4 regions of the Allobosea sp. TAF32 genome follow, and region 1 is predicted to be linked to each of the others. Evidence: predicted binding sites of a transcription regulator. Region 1 holds the regulator's gene; each other region holds the start of a gene.
What was found. The regulator PhoB, encoded in region 1, activates phosphate uptake and scavenging genes when phosphate is short. The targets are predictions, from matches to a motif close to TGTCATNNANCTGTCAT.
Positions count from the first base shown of each region.

Region 2: a site for PhoB is predicted at 2,515-2,531, ahead of AB4Z16_RS12970 (ExeM/NucH family extracellular endonuclease). Genes of this name have one in related genera too.
Region 3: a site for PhoB is predicted at 2,481-2,497, ahead of AB4Z16_RS10770 (RNA degradosome polyphosphate kinase). Genes of this name have one in related genera too.
Region 4: a site for PhoB is predicted at 2,623-2,639, ahead of ugpB (sn-glycerol-3-phosphate ABC transporter substrate-binding protein UgpB). Genes of this name have one in related genera too.

Region 1 is NZ_JBFRDM010000002.1:230,770-234,978, reverse strand. Features, by position in the region: gene pstB (phosphate ABC transporter ATP-binding protein PstB) at 1-806, shown strand, start outside; gene phoU (phosphate signaling complex protein PhoU) at 1,014-1,733, shown strand; gene phoB (phosphate regulon transcriptional regulator PhoB) at 1,745-2,443, shown strand; gene AB4Z16_RS05690 (hypothetical protein) at 2,551-2,730, shown strand; gene AB4Z16_RS05685 (DUF3175 domain-containing protein) at 2,982-3,266, opposite strand; gene AB4Z16_RS05680 (SpoIIAA family protein) at 3,283-3,669, opposite strand; gene AB4Z16_RS05675 (LysR family transcriptional regulator) at 3,724-4,209, opposite strand, start outside.
Region 2 is NZ_JBFRDM010000005.1:248,822-253,030, reverse strand. Features, by position in the region: gene AB4Z16_RS12970 (ExeM/NucH family extracellular endonuclease) at 1-2,238, opposite strand, end outside; gene AB4Z16_RS12965 (Zn-dependent hydrolase) at 3,134-4,209, shown strand, end outside.
Region 3 is NZ_JBFRDM010000004.1:167,139-171,347, reverse strand. Features, by position in the region: gene ppx (exopolyphosphatase) at 1-290, opposite strand, end outside; gene AB4Z16_RS10770 (RNA degradosome polyphosphate kinase) at 226-2,421, opposite strand; gene AB4Z16_RS10765 (P-loop NTPase family protein) at 2,549-3,247, opposite strand; gene AB4Z16_RS10760 (AI-2E family transporter) at 3,255-4,209, opposite strand, start outside.
Region 4 is NZ_JBFRDM010000001.1:824,222-828,430, forward strand. Features, by position in the region: gene AB4Z16_RS03780 (creatininase family protein) at 1-269, opposite strand, end outside; gene ugpA (sn-glycerol-3-phosphate ABC transporter permease UgpA) at 269-1,150, opposite strand; gene ugpB (sn-glycerol-3-phosphate ABC transporter substrate-binding protein UgpB) at 1,224-2,549, opposite strand; gene AB4Z16_RS03795 (fumarylacetoacetate hydrolase family protein) at 2,745-3,923, shown strand; gene AB4Z16_RS03800 (methylated-DNA--[protein]-cysteine S-methyltransferase) at 4,000-4,209, opposite strand, start outside.

The sequences.
Region 1 (4,209 bases):
TGTCGATGCTTTCGACCCTTGAACTCTCCCCGCAGACGCTCGATGCCGAGGCGCCCGTCCGGATCGCGGTGAAGAACCTCGATTTCTACTACGGCGAGCACAAGGCGCTGAAGAACATCAATCTCGATTTCCGCGACCGGCACGTCACCGCGCTGATCGGCCCGTCGGGCTGCGGCAAGTCGACCCTGCTGCGCATCTTCAACCGGATCTACTCGCTCTATCCGGAGCAGAAGGCCACCGGCGAGATCATGCTCGACGGGCGCAACATCATCTCGAACGATGTCGATGTGAACGAGCTGCGCTCGCGCGTCGGCATGGTGTTCCAGAAGCCGACGCCCTTCCCGATGTCGATCTACGACAACGTCGCCTTCGGTATCCGCCTCTACGAGAAGCCGCCGAAGTCCGAGCTCGACGACCGCGTCGAGGGCGCGCTGCGCCGTGCCGCGCTCTGGGACGAGGTCAAGGACAAGCTGAAGAGCTCCGGCATGGGTCTCTCCGGCGGCCAGCAGCAGCGCCTGTGCATCGCGCGAACCATCGCCCAGAAGCCTGAAGTGATCCTGTTCGACGAGCCGACCTCGGCGCTTGACCCGATCTCGACCGGCAAGATCGAGGATCTGCTGGAGCAGCTGAAGAGCGACTTCACCATCGCCATCGTCACGCACAACATGCAGCAGGCGGCCCGCATCTCGCAGTATACCGCCTTCATGTATCTGGGCGAGGTCGTCGAATTCGCGCCGACCAATACCATCTTCATGAACCCTGCCAAGAAGCAGACGCAGGACTACGTCACCGGCCGGTTCGGCTGAAGACCGGTTTCAAACCAGCAGCCCTCATCCTGAGGAGCCGCGCGAGCGGCGTCTCGAAGGATGGTCCAGGAGGCTCCGGAACCAACCGGAGCATCCTTCGAGACGCAAGCTTCGCTTGCTCCTCAGGATGAGGGCTGAGGGTTGAGCATGCCGACCTGAAAACGACGACGCTGCACCGGCGCTAATGATCTAGAGGACACGCCGCCCATGACCGACCACATCGTCCGCTCCTACGATACCGATCTCGAAGGCATCCGCCGCAGCCTCGCCGAAATGGGCGGCATGGCCGAGCGCATGCTCGGCGATTCGACCGTGGCGCTGGTGCGCCGGGACACCGGCCTTGCCCAGAAGATCATCACGGCCGACCAGCGCCTCGACAACCTCCAGCGGGACGTCGAGGAAAAGGCGGTACTGACCATCGCCCGGCGCCAGCCGCTCGCCAACGACCTGCGCGAGCTGATTTCGGCGATCCGCATCGCCGCCGATATCGAGCGCGTCGGCGATCTCGCCAAGAACATCGCCAAGCGCGCCGTCGCCATCGCCGGCCAGTTCCAGCCGCCGCACCGCGCCGTGGTCGGGCTCGAGCACATCAGCCGCCTGGTGCAGGCGCAGCTCAAGGACGTTCTCGACGCCTACGCTGCCGGCAACGAGCAGAAGGCGCTCGACGTCTGGCGCCGCGACGACGAGATCGATGCGCTCTACACCTCGCTGTTCCGCGAGCTCCTGACCTATATGATGGAGGATCCGCGCAACATCACCTTCTGCACGCATCTCCTGTTCTGCGCGAAGAACATCGAGCGCATCGGCGACCACACCACCAACATCGCCGAGACGATTCACTATCTCATCACCGGCGACTCGCTCGACGTGAACCGGCCGAAGCTCGACACGACCAATATCGAGGTCGAGGCGATCACCGGGAACTGAAGCAGATCATCATGGCCGCACGCATCCTGATCGTCGAGGACGAGGAGCCGCTAACCCTGCTGCTGCGCTACAATCTCGAGGCCGAGGGCTTCGAGGTCGACAGCGTCGCGCGCGGGGATGACGCTGAACTGCATCTGCGCGACCACACGCCTGATCTCGTGCTGCTCGACTGGATGCTGCCGGGCCTTTCTGGCATCGAACTCTGCCGCCGCTTGCGTTCGCGACGCGACACCGAACGCGTGCCGATCATCATGCTGACGGCGCGCGGCGAGGAGACCGAACGCGTCCGCGGGCTCGCGACTGGCGCGGACGACTATGTGGTGAAGCCCTTTTCGTTGCCAGAGCTGATCGCGCGCATACAGGCGCTGCTGCGCCGCGCCAAGCCGGGCCATGTCGCGGGGCTGCTCGCCGCCGGCGATCTCGAACTCGATCGCACGACCCGGCGCGTCCGCCGTGCCGGCAGCGAGCTGCATCTCGGCCCGACCGAGTTCCGGCTGCTCGAGTTCCTGATGCAGGCGCCCGGCCGCGTCTATTCGCGCGCTCAGCTCCTCGATGCCGTCTGGGGCCGCGACGTCTATATCGACGAGCGCACCGTCGACGTTCATGTGGGCCGGCTGCGCAAGGCGATCACGCCGGCCAATACCAAGGATCCGCTGCGCACCGTGCGCGGCGCCGGCTACGCCTTCGACGAGACTTTTGCGCGCAGCTGAGCGGCGCTCCAGCTCTCCTCCTCATCGCAACTGGCGGTGAACCTTGCCTGCTCGCTCGCGTTGATCCTGAAAGTCAGCGCGAGCCAGAGGAGGTCGCCGTGAGCAAGATGCCGCCCATCCCGCCGGCCAATCGAAGCGACAAGGGCCCGGGCGAGCCGGATCATGCCGAGCGCGATCTGCGCAGCGCCAGAGGTGGCGAGCGCCGACCGAGCCAGCCTGATCAGCAGGGCCAGCAGGGCAATACACGCATCAACACGACCCATCAGGGTCTGCAACAGGATCGTTGAGAAGGTTGCCGAACGTCGACCTCGACCAAGGCGCCGCAGACCATCCGGCACGGCGGCCCCGGCTCATCGCATGAGAACGCGAAGAAGCCGCCGGACATCCGCTTGCCGATGACAACCGGCGGCACGCTCGCGTTTCGGGTGGCGGCGGCGAACGCGACAGCCACCACTCGCATGATCCGGCGCGCAAGGGAGGCAAGGCGCCATGAGAACCGGCCTTCAGGTCGATCCCCTGAAGGGCGACGGCAGGCGCTTCAGCCCTCTCGGTGGAAGAGGCGGCGCAAGCTGTGCTTGGCCGCTTCCAGAGTCCTGCGGCGCTCGGCCGGCAGTTTCCGGCCGGCGCGGTTGATGTAGAAGGTGAGCATCGACATCGCCGAGCGATAGGGGCCCGATTTGCGCCGGCGGCTGTGCTCGGCCGACCGCTTCAGCGAGCGCGCGATCTGGCGCGGATCGCCACGCGTGAACACGGCTTTCTCGAAATCGAGCGCGTTGCTCCGGCTGGTGATATCGGCCGACCATCTGTGCTTGTGGACGGGCATGGCGTCCTCCTGTCGGTCAGGCGTTTGGTCCGCCCTCGATGTCGCCGGCCCAGGTCAATGCGGTCTCGTACTCCTCCGGCTTGAAGGTGCGGACAGTCACGAAGGGGATCGCCGGATTGAGCAAGTCAACGAAGGCCGCAAGCCAGCCCCTGTCGGTGATCACCGCCTCGCGCGGGAAGCGTTGCAGCTCCCACAGCTTGCCGAGGCTGTAGCGCGCATCCTTCCAGGCGGCAGCCAAGGTCATATCGGTGAAATCGGTGAGGTCGGCGAGGATGCCGACTTTCTCGTGTCGTGCGAGCTTCGCGTCGATATCGGCCATGATCCCGTCGAGATCGTCGCTGGTCAGCGTCTGCGACAGGCGGTAGGCGCCGACATGGTCCGGTGCGGGCAGGATCGTTAACATGACTCCTCCTTGATCCAGACAACGCGGGGCAAGAGCGGATGTTTCGCCCGATGATCAGGCGGCTGAGGATCCACGGGTGGCGGCATCGAACCGCGCGGCTTCGGAGCGCAGCCAGCCGACGAATTCATCGAGGCCGGGGCGTTGCGGCTGGCCCAACGGGCGGATGAGCCAGCAGCCCGTAGCGCTGGTGAAGCCGAGTCCGAGCGGGTTGACGAGCGCGCCCGAGGCCAACTCGTCCGCCACGTAACAGCGCGGCGTCAGCGCGACCCCCAACCCCGCCACGGCGGCGCTGATGATGACGGAATAGTAGCCGTAGCGCACAGTATGCTCCGGCACCGCGCCGCGCAGGTCGTGGGTCTCGGTGAACTCGGCCCAGAAGGTCGGCATCTGGAAGTGCTGCAGCAGCGTCATCTTCTGAATGTCGGCGGGGCGGCGAAAGCCGCCCATGCGCTCGACGAGGCCGGGCGCGGCGACGAGGGCGACATCGCGGCCGAAAAGATAGTGGGCCTCCCTGTCGGGCCAGGGGGGGACGCCGTGAGA
Region 2 (4,209 bases), on a different contig from region 1:
GGTGTTCTCGCCGTTGAAGATGCGGCCGAGCGTGCTCTGGCCCAGAAGCTCGGACGAAACGTCGCTGTCGTCGAGGATCGCGATGTGGGTGTCGATGGAGACGCGCACCGAAGTGACGTCGTAGATGAAGCCGACCGCAATGGCGTCGCCGCCGACGAAGTTCTGGCCCGGACGCACCCAGTCGAACTTGAAGGAGCCGGAGACGCTGTTGAGCTGGTCGACGAGATAGTCGATGGCGTTGCCGCTCGACCCCTCGATAAAGTTGTTCTCCAACTCCATCAGGCCGAGCACGTCGGCATCGAGCGACAGGATCGTGTTGACCAGCTTGGCGGTCTGGCGGTCGAACTCTGCTTGCGTCTCGGCGCCGCGCGGCTCGAAGCCGTTCGTCGTGAGCTGGCCGTTGTCGAGCGTGGTGAAGTAGTTGAGCACGTTGAAGCTCGCGACCTTCAGCGTGCCGCCGACATCCGGATAGCTCGTCGGCCGCGGATTGGCCGAGACCACGTCGTTGATGCCCGGCCCGTTCTGGACCGCGTGCACGCGGAACTGGTTGAAGTCGTAGTCGAGCACGCCGGTGAGACCGGTGATGGTGTCGCCCATGCGCGGCGCGGTGGTGGCGTTGTAGTCGCCATCGACGACGGTGTTGTCGAGATTGGGGTTGGAGACGCTGCGGCCGTCGTCGAAGATGACCGAGCGCGAGGCGATGTCGCGCAGATGCGCGTCGTAGCCGGAAACGCTGGCATCGTGATCGACGGTGTAGGAGTTCGGGCGCTCACCCTGGGCCAGGCGGATTTCGCCGAACTGGTCGAGATTGAACTGCTCGGTGACGGTGAGCGTCTCGGTGAAGCGGACAAGCATGCCCTCGTAGCGCTCGAGATCGGCGACATAGGTGCCGTTCGAGGCGGTCTGCACGCCGACGCTCGGCAGGTCGATCTCGACCGCCATGCTGTTCACGTCGGCCACCGCTCCGGCCTGGACGATCGCGACGGTGGAGGCGTTGAGCTCGGTATTGCCGAAATTCTCGGCGACCACGCCGGTGACGCTGACCTTGTCGCCGACCTTCACATCGACGCCCAGGCTGGCATAGGACACGAAGATGCCTTCGGAGGTCAGGGCGTTTCCGTCGGAGTCGCCAGCCTCCTCCTGCAGCCAGAAGCCGCCGAGATTGCGGGCGCCGTCGGCGTCGCTGTTCTGGAAGTCGCCGACGACGATGGCCTCGACCGTGACGGTCTTGCCGACCATCGTGCTGCCGAGGCCGGTGCCTTGCACGGCACTGATCAGGGTGATCGGGGTGCCGTCGTTGTTGACGATCGTCGCGCTGGCCGATTGGGAGGAGGTGCCCAGCGTCGCGGTGACCGAGAAGCTCTCGTCGGGCTCCGCCACGGCGTCGTCGATCGTCGCTACGCTGAAGCTTGCAGTGGTCTGGCCGGCAAGGACCGTGACCGCGGCGGGAACGCTGCCGATGTCGCCGGTCGCGCCCGACACGGCGAGGTTGACGACGGTATCGGTGGCCGCGGCCTGGCTCAGCGTGACCGTGAAGAGGAAGCTCTGACCCTCAGGCTTGGAGGCCGCGTCGACCGTGACCGAGGAGACCGAGACCGCGCCGCCGCCCGCCACGGTGAAGGACTGCGCCGAGAACGGCACGTCCGGGGCGGTGCCATCGTTGCTCTGATCGCCGGTCGCGTCCTGGCTGACCCAGTTCGAGGCCGTGTTGATCGCCGCGCGATAGGAATCGAAGGAGGCGCCGCCGCTGCGCGCGCCGTTGAAGGCGGCGATGTCGGTGTCGTCATCGAGCGTGCTCAGGTCGAGCGCATCCGCGCCCGCGGTCAGGCCGGTATTGGTCAGCACGCCGTTGGCGCTGTTGAAACCGCCATTGGCGATAGCCGTGATGAAGTTCGGCGCCGAGGCCGAGCCCTGATAGGCGTAGATCGTCTCGTCGGCCGCGCCGATGCCACGGTTGGTGCCGCGTCCGGCCACGGATGCGACCGCGGTGCCGGTGCTCGCCGAGATCGTCCCCGCGCCGATATTGTCGATGCGCACGATCGTGCCGGCTGCGACGCCCGCGGAGGTCCAGCTGAACGCTCCCTCATTGGTGTCGGCGAAGGCCGAGCCGTTCCACTCGTTATCCTCGAAGATGATGGTCTCGCCGGCCGGAATTTCCGTGAGCGCCACGAAAGCGATGTTGTCATTGCCGTCGGCATTGAAACCGACGAACGCAATCGAACCTTTACTGAGCGCCATGGCTGAAATCCCTGTTCCCGATCCGGGGTTTGACGTGGAGGCGAAGGGCGGCGTCGGGCACAATCCGCCCCGCCGCGCTCGGCATTGATCGTTACGGATTGCCCGTGCTCCCGCAGGAGCCCGGGCGATTGCGGGCGATGTTCAGACGAAGTCGATCGAACCGGAGCACGTCACGGGCAGATCCTTTTTAGCCAGCACATCGAAACCCCGGCCGCCGCCAACCGGGTGGCCGGCCCGCATAAGGCGAGCCGGATGCGGGCTTTTGACCCGTCCAAGATGACGGTTGTTTAACGCTTCATTAACGAAACAAATTAATTCGAGAATTGAATCGAAATTCAATGCGCCATGTCGACGTCATTTCAAGAAATGAACGATTGAATGGACATTTGTTCCCGGAAAATTGCATCGGGAAAGGACGTTAAATTTATTCACAGCCACAGATATAGCGAGATACGCGTGGCAAACAGATAAATATTACTTATATAAACTTAAATTCAACGCGGAAGACACCAAGGTCAACGCCATAGTCCCGGCAACGCCGCAATGCCGGTCATCCGGTATCGACGCCAAGCTATGACAGGCTCGCGGCACACACGAATCCATTCTGGCAACGGGGGGCATGGGTATTTTCGATGGGTCAGGCTCCGATGGCCTCACCGGCCTCCAACGCGAAGCTGCGGCAACGGAGCTGCCAAAAACCGGCTTCGAATGATCCCGCAAGCGGGCGCTTAGGTCATCTCGATCGGCACCCAATGGCAAGCATAGGCAATATCTATTTGCCCGCCCGGCCGTATCGCTCAATCCTTGTGCCGTTGCCGGCGGCCGTCAGATCCGGATGCCACCGCGCTTCATCCCGTTATTCGCCTCCGCCGTCGCGGCGGGCGAGGAGATCGCCATGCCCGGCACCGACAAGCTTCGCATCGATATCGAGCGCTTCTGGAGCACGATCGAACGCTCCGCCGAGATCGGCCCCGGCCGCCCGGGCGGCCTGTCGCGCCTCGCCCTCGGCGATGCGGACAAGCAGATGCGCGACCAGTTCGTCGCCTGGTGCCGCGAGGCGGGCCTCGCGGTTCGCGTCGATGGCATGGGCAATATTTTCGCGCGCCGCGCCGGAACCGACGACACCCTCCCGCCCGTCGTGATGGGCAGCCATCTCGACACGCAGATCAATGGTGGCCGCTTCGACGGCATCGCCGGTGTTCTCGGCGGGCTGGAAGTCTGCCGGGCGCTGGATGCGCTCGGCCACCGCACGCGCAGGCCGATAGAGATCGTCAACTGGACGAATGAGGAAGGCGCCCGCTTCTCGCCGCCGATGGTCGGCTCCGGCTGCTTCGTCGGCGCTTACGCATTGGACTGGGCGCAGGGGCGCCGCGACGATGACGGCAAGTCGATCGGCGAAGAGTTGGAGCAGATCGGCTATCGCGGCGAGATGGAGGCCCAGCCGCACGCTTTCGATGCCTATTTCGAGTTCCATATCGAGCAAGGCTACTATCTCGACCGCGACGGCATGCAGATCGGCGTCGTGACCGGCGGCTTCCCGAGCACCGGCATGCTGGTGGAATTCAAGGGCGAGACCGCCCATACCGGCCCCTGGCCGATGGAACGGCGGCGCAATGCGCTTCTCGCCGGCGCGCGCCTTCTGGTCGAGACGGACGAGATCGGCTGGGCCTATGCCGGCGGCGGCGGCAAGGCCACTGCGGCAAGGCTCGTCGCCTGGCCGAACAAGCCGGGCATCCTCTCCGACTGGGCGCAGGCCGTCTGCGACGTCCGCCATCCCGATCCGGAAACCTCCGAGGTCATGGCAGAGCGCGTCCGCCGCGCCGTCGGCGAATCCGCCGCCCGCGCCGGCTGCACGGCCGAAATCCTCGATATCTGGAAATGGGGCGGCAGGATCTTCGCACAGGAGCTGATCGACAGCGTCCGCGAGACCTCTCTGGCGCTGGGCTACCGCACGCAGGACATCCTCAGCCA
Region 3 (4,209 bases), on a different contig from region 1:
ATCCGGAAGCGCACGAGGGCCTGGATCGCCTTCTCGATCGCGTCCTCCGCCAACCGGCCGGTCGTGGCGACCTGCCGGCCGAGACCGGCCATCTCCTTCTCGTTGAAGACCTGCGATGGCGCCCGCGCCAGCATCTCGTAGACGACGAGACGGACCGAGTTCGAACCGATATCGACGATGGCGATGGTGTCGGAGAGCGCAAGCCGCCCCGGCGCGTGCCGGAGCTCAGGCCTTACGGCCTCCCCGGCGCGAGAGGGAACGGGGACTTGAATTCGAGAGCGATTTTCCACGTCCGGACAGACTCGGGTTCGTCATGAAGTACTTATGCGCGTTGAACGGCTCTTCGTTCGGCGCGGGGACAATGCGGCGCGAGCCGCCATCGGGCAATATCGTCCAGCTCTGCTCGTTGTCGAGCAGGTTGGCCAGCATGATCTGATCGAGCAACTGCTGATGCACGGTCGGATTGAGGATCGGCGTCAGCGCCTCGACCCGGCGGTCGAGGTTGCGCGGCATCAGATCGGCCGAGGAAATGTAGATCTTGGCCTTGGGCGAAGGCATGCCGTGCCCAGCGCCGAAGGCGTAGACGCGCGTGTGCTCGAGGAAGCGGCCGATGATCGACTTGACGCGGATCTTCTCCGACAGGCCGGGCACGCCCGGCCGCAGGCAGCAGATGCCGCGCACGACGAAGTCGATCTCCACGCCTGCCTGGCTGGCGTCATAGAGGGCGTCGATGATCTCGGGATCGACCAGCGAATTGCACTTGCCCCAGATCGCGCCCTTGCGGCCGGCCTTTACATGGGCGACTTCCTCGGCGATGTCGTCGAGCAGGCGCTGCTTGAGGCTTGTCGGCGAGACCGCCATGCGCTCCAACCCAGCCGGCTCAGCGTAGCCGGTGATGAAATTGAAGATGCGCGCGACGTCCTGCGCGATCACCGGATCGGCGGTGAAGAAGGAGACGTCGGTGTAGATGCGGGCCGTGATCGGGTGGTAGTTGCCGGTCGCGATATGGCAGTAGCTGACGAGCTGCCCGGCTTCCCGCCGAACAACGAGCGAGAGCTTGGCATGGGTCTTGAGCTCGATGAAGCCATAGACGACCTGGACCCCGGCGCGCTCCATCTCCTTCGCCCAGCGAATGTTGGCCTCTTCGTCGAAGCGCGCCTTCAGCTCGACCAGCGCCGTCACAGACTTGCCGGCCTCTGCGGCTTCCGTCAGCGCCTTGACGATCGGCGAGTTCGCCGAGGTGCGGTAGAGCGTCTGCTTGATCGCGACGACATTGGGATCGCGTGCCGCCTGCTGCAGGAACTGCACGACGACGTCGAAGCTCTCATAGGGGTGGTGGACGAGCAGGTCCTTCTGGCGGACCGCAGCGAGGCAGTCGCCGCCATGTTCACGGATGCGCTCGGGGAAGCGGGCGTTGTAGGGCTTGAACTTCAGGTCCGACCGGTCGACGCCGACGAGCTGCGAGAGCTCGTTCAGGCCGATCATGCCGTTGACCTCGACGATCTCGTCGGCATCGACCTTGAGTTCGCGCACGATCAGCCGGCGCAGATGGTCGGGCATACCGGTCGAGACCTCGAGCCGGATGACGACGCCGAGCCGGCGCTGCTTCAGCATGGTCTCGAAGACGCGGACGAGGTCCTCCGCCTCCTCCTCGATGTCGAGATCGGAGTCGCGGATGACGCGGAAGGAGCCGGTGCCCTTGACCTCGTAGCCGGGGAAAAGCTTGCTGATGAACAGCGAAACCGCGTCCTCAAGCGTGATGAAGCGATGCAACCCCTCGCGGGCAAGATCGGGCAGCTCGATGAAGCGGTCGATCTTCACAGGCACGCGGATCAGCGCGTCGAGCTGGCGCCCATCGCTCTTGCGCTCCAGCGCCAGCGCGACGGTGAAGCCGAGATTCGGGATGAACGGGAACGGATGCGCCGGATCGATCGCCAGCGGCGTCAGCACCGGGAAGACGTAGTTGAGGAAATAGTCTTCCAGCCAGATCCTGTCCTGCGAGCCGATATCGCCCGGCTGCAGCAGGTGGATACGATTCTCATGCAGATCGTGGCGGAGTTCCGCCCAGCGCGCCTGCTGGTCGTCGGTAAGGGCCGAAACTGCTTGGCCGATCGCGACGAGCTGCTCGGCCGGGGTGAGACCGTCCTGGCTCGGCGTGACCACGCCGGCCTTGAGCTGCTCGCGCAAGCCGGAGACGCGGACCATGAAGAACTCGTCGAGATTATTCGCCGAGATCGAAAGGAAACGCAGCTGCTCCAGCAGCGGGTGGCTGCGGTTCGAGGCCTCCTCCATGACACGGCGGTTGAACTGCAGCCAGGACAGCTCGCGGTTGATGAAGCGCTCGGGCTGCTGACGCAGCGGCGCAACATCGGCCTCGCTGGAGAGCTTCTCCGGCTCGACGGTCACGGCTTCGAGAGTCATGTGATTCACCCGTGTCCTGATTGTCTTTCCGCCCATAGCGCCGTTGAAGCCATCCTAGCGTGACGTTTCGATGACGGGCGACATGATTTCGTATGACGGCACGGCCGCTCCGCAAGCACGCTCTCTTTCAGCCGGGCTCATCCGGAAACAATTCCGACAGCACCTCCTGTGCCAGCGGGCGCGTGACGCGCCGGCCGCGCTCCAGCGCGACGCGATCGAGGCGGTCCACCACCTGCCGCGCGGCAGCGAAAGAGCGCTCCATCCTGAGCGCCAGCGTCTCGATGACCGCGGTGTCGACCACGAGCTGGCGATCAATGAAGAGCTTGACGAGGAGCGCCCGCAGCAACCCGTCATCGGGCGGCTCGATCGTGGCCCCCGGCGCCAATCTGAGGCGCGACAGCAGATCCGGCACGCGCAGGCCCCAGAAGTCGGGTTCCTTGCGCGCGGTCAGCAGCAGATGTCCGTCGCGCGCCTTCATCGCGTTCATCAGGTGGAAGAGCGCGGCCTCTTCGAGCGGACCGGCATCGCAATCCTCGACGACGAGAGCCCCGCCGGAGACAAGGTGCGGGACCTTGGCCTCGGTCAGCTCCGCGGCCCGAATCGTCCAGGCATGGGCGACGCGGGCCCAGATCGCGGCGAGATGGGTCTTGCCCGCACCTTCCGGCCCGGTGAGACGCAGCCAGGCATCGGGCCATTGCGGCCAGCGCTCGACCAGGCCGTAGGCGGCCTCGTTGGACGGGCCGATCAGGAAATCCTCGACGCCGTGACGGCTGTCGACCGGCAGGTCGAAAGCGAGCTGGCGCGGGCGTGGGGGCACTTCGTTCATGCGTATGTCAGAGTTCGGCGTCGGCGCTGGACTTCGCTCGGGCTGCACGCCTGGCACCGACACCGTGATAGAGGTTGCTGGCGAGATATTGCCGCAGCGCGAAGCGGCAGAGCACGCCGATGACGGCCGCAAGCGGCACCGCCAGCAGCAGGCCGACGAAGCCAAAGAGCGAGCCGAAGGCAAGCAGCGCGAACATCAGCCAGACCGGATGCACGCCGATGGAGTCACCGACGAATTTCGGCTGGAAGATGTTCCCTTCGAGGAACTGCCCGGCAAGGAAGACGCCGAGCGTTGCCAGCGGCCAGGTCCAGTCCGGCCAGAACTGCACGATCGCCACACCGACCGAGAGCACGAGCCCGGTCAGCGAGCCGACATAGGGAATGAAGGACAGGAAGCCCGAGATGATGCCGATCAGCGCGCCGAAATTCACGCCGACGATGCTGAGCCCGATCGCATAGAAGGTTCCGAGCAGCAGGCAGACGAGAGCCTGGCCGCGCAGGAAGCCGGCGATGGCGCGATCCATCTCATGCAGCAGGCTGCGAATGGTGTCGCGGTGATCGAGCGGCAGCCAGCTATCGACGGTCGCGACCATCCGGTCCCAATCGACCAGCAGATAGAAGGCGATGACCGGCGTCAGGACCAGCAGCGAGAACACGCCGACGATGGCGGTGCCGCCGCTCCAGAGCGATTGCAGCAGGCCACCGACCCATTTGGTCGCCTCGCCGACGAGGTTGCCCAGCGAATTCTGCGCTTCCTGTTGCAGCTTCCCGGCGCCGAGGCGTTCAAGCCAGGGGAAACCCTTCTCCATCACCAGGGCCTGCAGCTTGGCCGCGTCGGAAGGCAGCCTGTCGACCAGCCCGGCTAGCTGCCGGCCGAGCAGCGGCGCCAGCAGCACCAGCGCCAGCACGAAGATGATGAGGAAAACGATCAGGATGACGATCGTCGCGGTCAGCCGGTTCATC
Region 4 (4,209 bases), on a different contig from region 1:
GTCGGGATATCGAAGGTGAAGGTTCCGCCGAAGGCCATGTGATGCTCGGCCATGCCGCACCACAGCGTCGGCGCGACGACGACATCGACATCATCAGCACGCTCAGCCGCGGCCTTGCAGACGCCGCTGCAAAGGATGGTGTCGACGCCGACGGGAAGATGCGGCCCGTGCTGCTCGATCGAGGCGACGGGAAGAACGACGATCGCGTCCTTCGCCGCCTTGGCGCGTAGCTCCTCGGCGGTTAGGTCCATCCAGAGCACGGAGGCCATCAGTAGCTCACCTTGCGCTCGATGAAGCGGAACTGGATCGCGGTCATTCCGATGACCATGATCAGCAGGATCACCGACTGCGCCGCCGAGCCGCCGAGATTGGAGCCGCCCTTGCCGTCGGAGAAAACCTTGTAGACCAGCGTCTCGGTCGCGCCCGAGGGACCGCCGCCGGTGACGGTATCGATGATGCCGAAGGTGTCGAAGAAGACGTAGACGATGTTGACGACGAGCAGGAAGAAGGTCGTCGGCGAGAGCAGCGGGAAGACGATGGTCCAGAAGCGACGCATCGGCCGGGCGCCGTCGATGACGGCAGCCTCGATCACGCTCTTCGGGATCGACTGCAGTCCGGCGAGGAAGAACAGGAAATTGTAGCTGATCTGCTTCCAGGTCGCCGCGAGGATGACGAGCAGCATGGCGTGATTGCCGTTGAGCCGCGGGTTCCAGGGAATGCCGAGCGATTGCAGCCCGCGTGCAAGCATGCCGAGCGAGGGATCGAACATGAAGATCCAGAGAACGCCGGCAATGGCGGGCGCCACCGCATAGGGCCAAATCAGCAGGGTCTTGTAGATTTCAGCGCCGCGGATCTGCCGGTCTGCCATCACCGCGAAGAGCAGCGCGATCGACAGCGAGAACACGCAGACGAAGGTCGAGAAGATGACGGTGTTGATGAAGGCCTTGAGATAGCCGGGATCGGCGAACAGCAGCTGGTAGTTCTCGAACCAGACGAACTCGGTCGAAGTGCCGAAGGCGTCTTCGAGCAGGAAGCTCTGCCAGACCGCCTGGCTCGCCGGCCAATAGAAGAACACGACGGTGATCGCGAGCTGCGGCATCAGCAGCAGGAAGGGGATGGTCAGCCCCCGGAAGTACGCGTTCTTCTGCATCGGCTTCCTTGAACGAGACGGCCATCCCGGACGGACTTGTCCGGGATGGCCTGAAGATGCAAGGGCTATCCGCTCAGCGCGAGGCTGTCCGCTCGAACTGGCGCAGCATCTGGTTGCCGCGCTCGGCCGCCGCGTCCAGCGCCGCCTGCGGCGACTTCTGGCCGTTCAGCGCCGCCTCCAGCTCCTCCGACCAGATGTCGCGGATCTGGACGAGGCTGCCGTAACGCAGGCCCTTCGAGTTGTCGGTCGGGGTCTTGTTGGTCAGCTCGAGGATCGGTGTCTCGAGATAGGGCTTGTCCTTGTAGAAGCCCGACGCCTTGACCTTCTCATAGGCAGCCTTGGTGATCGGCAGATAGCCGGACTCGGTGTGCAGCTTCACCTGACGATCGACATCCGAGAGGAAGGTGAAGAACTTGGCGACGCCCTTGTATTCGTCAGCCTTCTTGCCACCCATGACCCACAGCGAGGCGCCGCCGATGATCGAGTTCTGCGGCGCGCCCTGCACATCGGGATAATACGGCATCGGCGCGTTGCCCCAGTCGAACTTGGCGTTCGCCTTGACATTGCCGAAGAAGCCCGAGGAGGTCAGGAAGATCGGGCATTCGCCCGAGGTGAAGCGGCCCTCGCCATTGTTGGTGCGGCCGGAGTAGTCGTAGGTCTTGTCCTTCTGCAGCTCGACCAGATTGGTCCAGTGCTTGAGGAAAACCGGGCTCTTGTTGAAGTTCAGCACGGCGTCGAAGCCGGCCATGCCGTTGACCTTGGTCGAGAGCGGGATGTTATGCCAGGCGCCGAACTGCTCGATATTGGCCCAGGTCGCCCAGGCATTCGAGACGGCGCACTTGTCGTAGCCGGCGGCCTTCAGCTTCTTGGCGGCCTCGAAGGTCTCGGGCCAGGTCTTCGGCGGCTTCGCCGGGTCGAGGCCCGCCTTCTTGAAGGCGTCCTTGTTGTACCACATCACCATCGAGGACGAGTTGAACGGCATCGAGAGCATGTCGCCCTTAGCCGTCGAATAATAGCCGGTGATGGCGGGGAGATAGGCGTTCGGATCGAACTTCTCGCCGGCTTCCTTCATCACCTCATGAACCGGCTTGATCGCGCCCTTGGCCGACATCATCGTGCCGGTGCCGACCTCGAAGACCTGCAGGATGTGCGGCGCCTGGCCGGCGCGGAAAGCGGCGATGCCGGCGTTCAGCGTGTCGGGATAGGAGCCCTTGTAGACGGGAACGACCTTGTAGTCCTTCTGCGAGGCGTTGAAGTCCTCGGCGAGCTTGACGACCACGTCGTTGTTGGCGCCCGTCAGGGCATGCCACCACTGGATCTCGGTCTGCGCCAGAGCCGGCGAAGCGCCGGCGAGCGCAAAGGCGGCGACCGACATCAGGATGCGCGATTTGATGCTCATGGAGTGTCTCCCTTCCGCGGGCGGGCGCCGCCGCGGTTCTTGTCGTTGGTGCGCAAGCTAGCATGAAGCGCAGGCGACAGTTCAATGACAAAACGACGACAGTTTTTGCAAGGCACTTATGGCCGCGGCCGGCTTGCGCATTCACGCATAAACGGCTGATCTGCGCGTCCTGCCTCGCCTTTTCCGGACCGCATCATGACGAGCCTCGTCCTTTCCGCCTCGACAACCCTGCCGCAGGATGCCGGCGCCGCCGCGCTGGCCGGCCGCGTCTGGCGGCCCGATCTCGGCGGCCCGGCAGTGGTCACGCTGCGCGACGGACAGCTCGTCGACATCACAGCCGAATTCCCGACCAGCCGCGACCTCTGCGAGAGCGCCGATCCGGCGGCCGCGCTGCGCACCGCGAAAGGCGAAGGTCTGGGCTCGCTCGCCGACATCCTGGCCAATACGCCCGTCGACGGCCGCGATCCGAAGCGCCCCTGGCTGCTCTCGCCGCTCGACCTCCAGGCGGTGAAGGCGGCCGGCGTCACCTTCGCCGTCTCGATGCTGGAACGCGTCATCGAGGAGAAGGCGCGCGGCAACCCGGCCGCCGCCGCGACGATCCGCACGGAGATCGGAAAACTGATCGGCGACGACCTTTCGAAGCTGAAGCCCGGCTCGCCCGAGGCGATGCATCTCAAGGAGGTGCTGATCAAGCAGGGGGCATGGAGCCAGTATCTCGAAGTCGGCATCGGGCCGGACGCCGAGATCTTCACCAAGGCGCCGGCGATGTCGACGGTCGGCACAGGCGCCGATGCCGGCCTGCATCCGGCGTCGAGCTGGAACAACCCGGAGCCGGAGATCGTCCTGATCGTCGCCTCGGACGAGCGGATCGTCGGCGCGACGCTCGGCAACGACGTCAATCTGCGCGATGTCGAAGGCCGCTCGGCCCTGCTGCTCGGCAAGGCGAAGGACAACAACGCGGCGGCAGCCGTCGGCCCCTTCATCCGCTTCTTCGATGCCGGCTTCACGCTCGATCACATCCGCAAGACGACCGTGACCCTGACGGTGGAGGGCGAGGACGGCTTCACGCTGGAGGGCTCGTCCTCGATCGCCAAGATCAGCCGCGACCCGGCCGATCTCGCGGCACAGATGATCGGCCCGCATCACCAGTATCCGGACGGGGCGGCGCTTTACCTCGGCACCATGTTCGCGCCGATCAAGGATCGCGACGCACCGGGCGGCGGCTTCACCCATAAATACGGGGACATCGTCACCATCGCCGCGCCCGAGCTCGGCAGCCTCGTCAACCGTATGAAACGCACCGACGCCTGCGAGCCCTGGACCTTCGGCGCCTCGCATCTGATGCGCCACCTCGCGAAGCGCGGGCTGCTTTAGGCGGAGCAGGCAAAGAGCGCGGGCGGATCGCGCTCGCGCTCTTCTGGGATATGTATCTCCGATGTAGGCAGCAAGCTCAGCCAGTGATCGCCTGACCCGCTTCCCAACCGAGGATGGCGCGCTTGCGCGTCAGGCCCCAGTGATAGCCGGTGAGGGCACCCGACTTGCCGATGACGCGGTGGCAGGGCACCACGAAGGAGATCGGGTTCTTGCCCACCGCCATGCCGACGGCGCGCGCGGCACTGGGCTTGCCGATATGGCTGGCGACGTCGCCATAGGTGGTGGC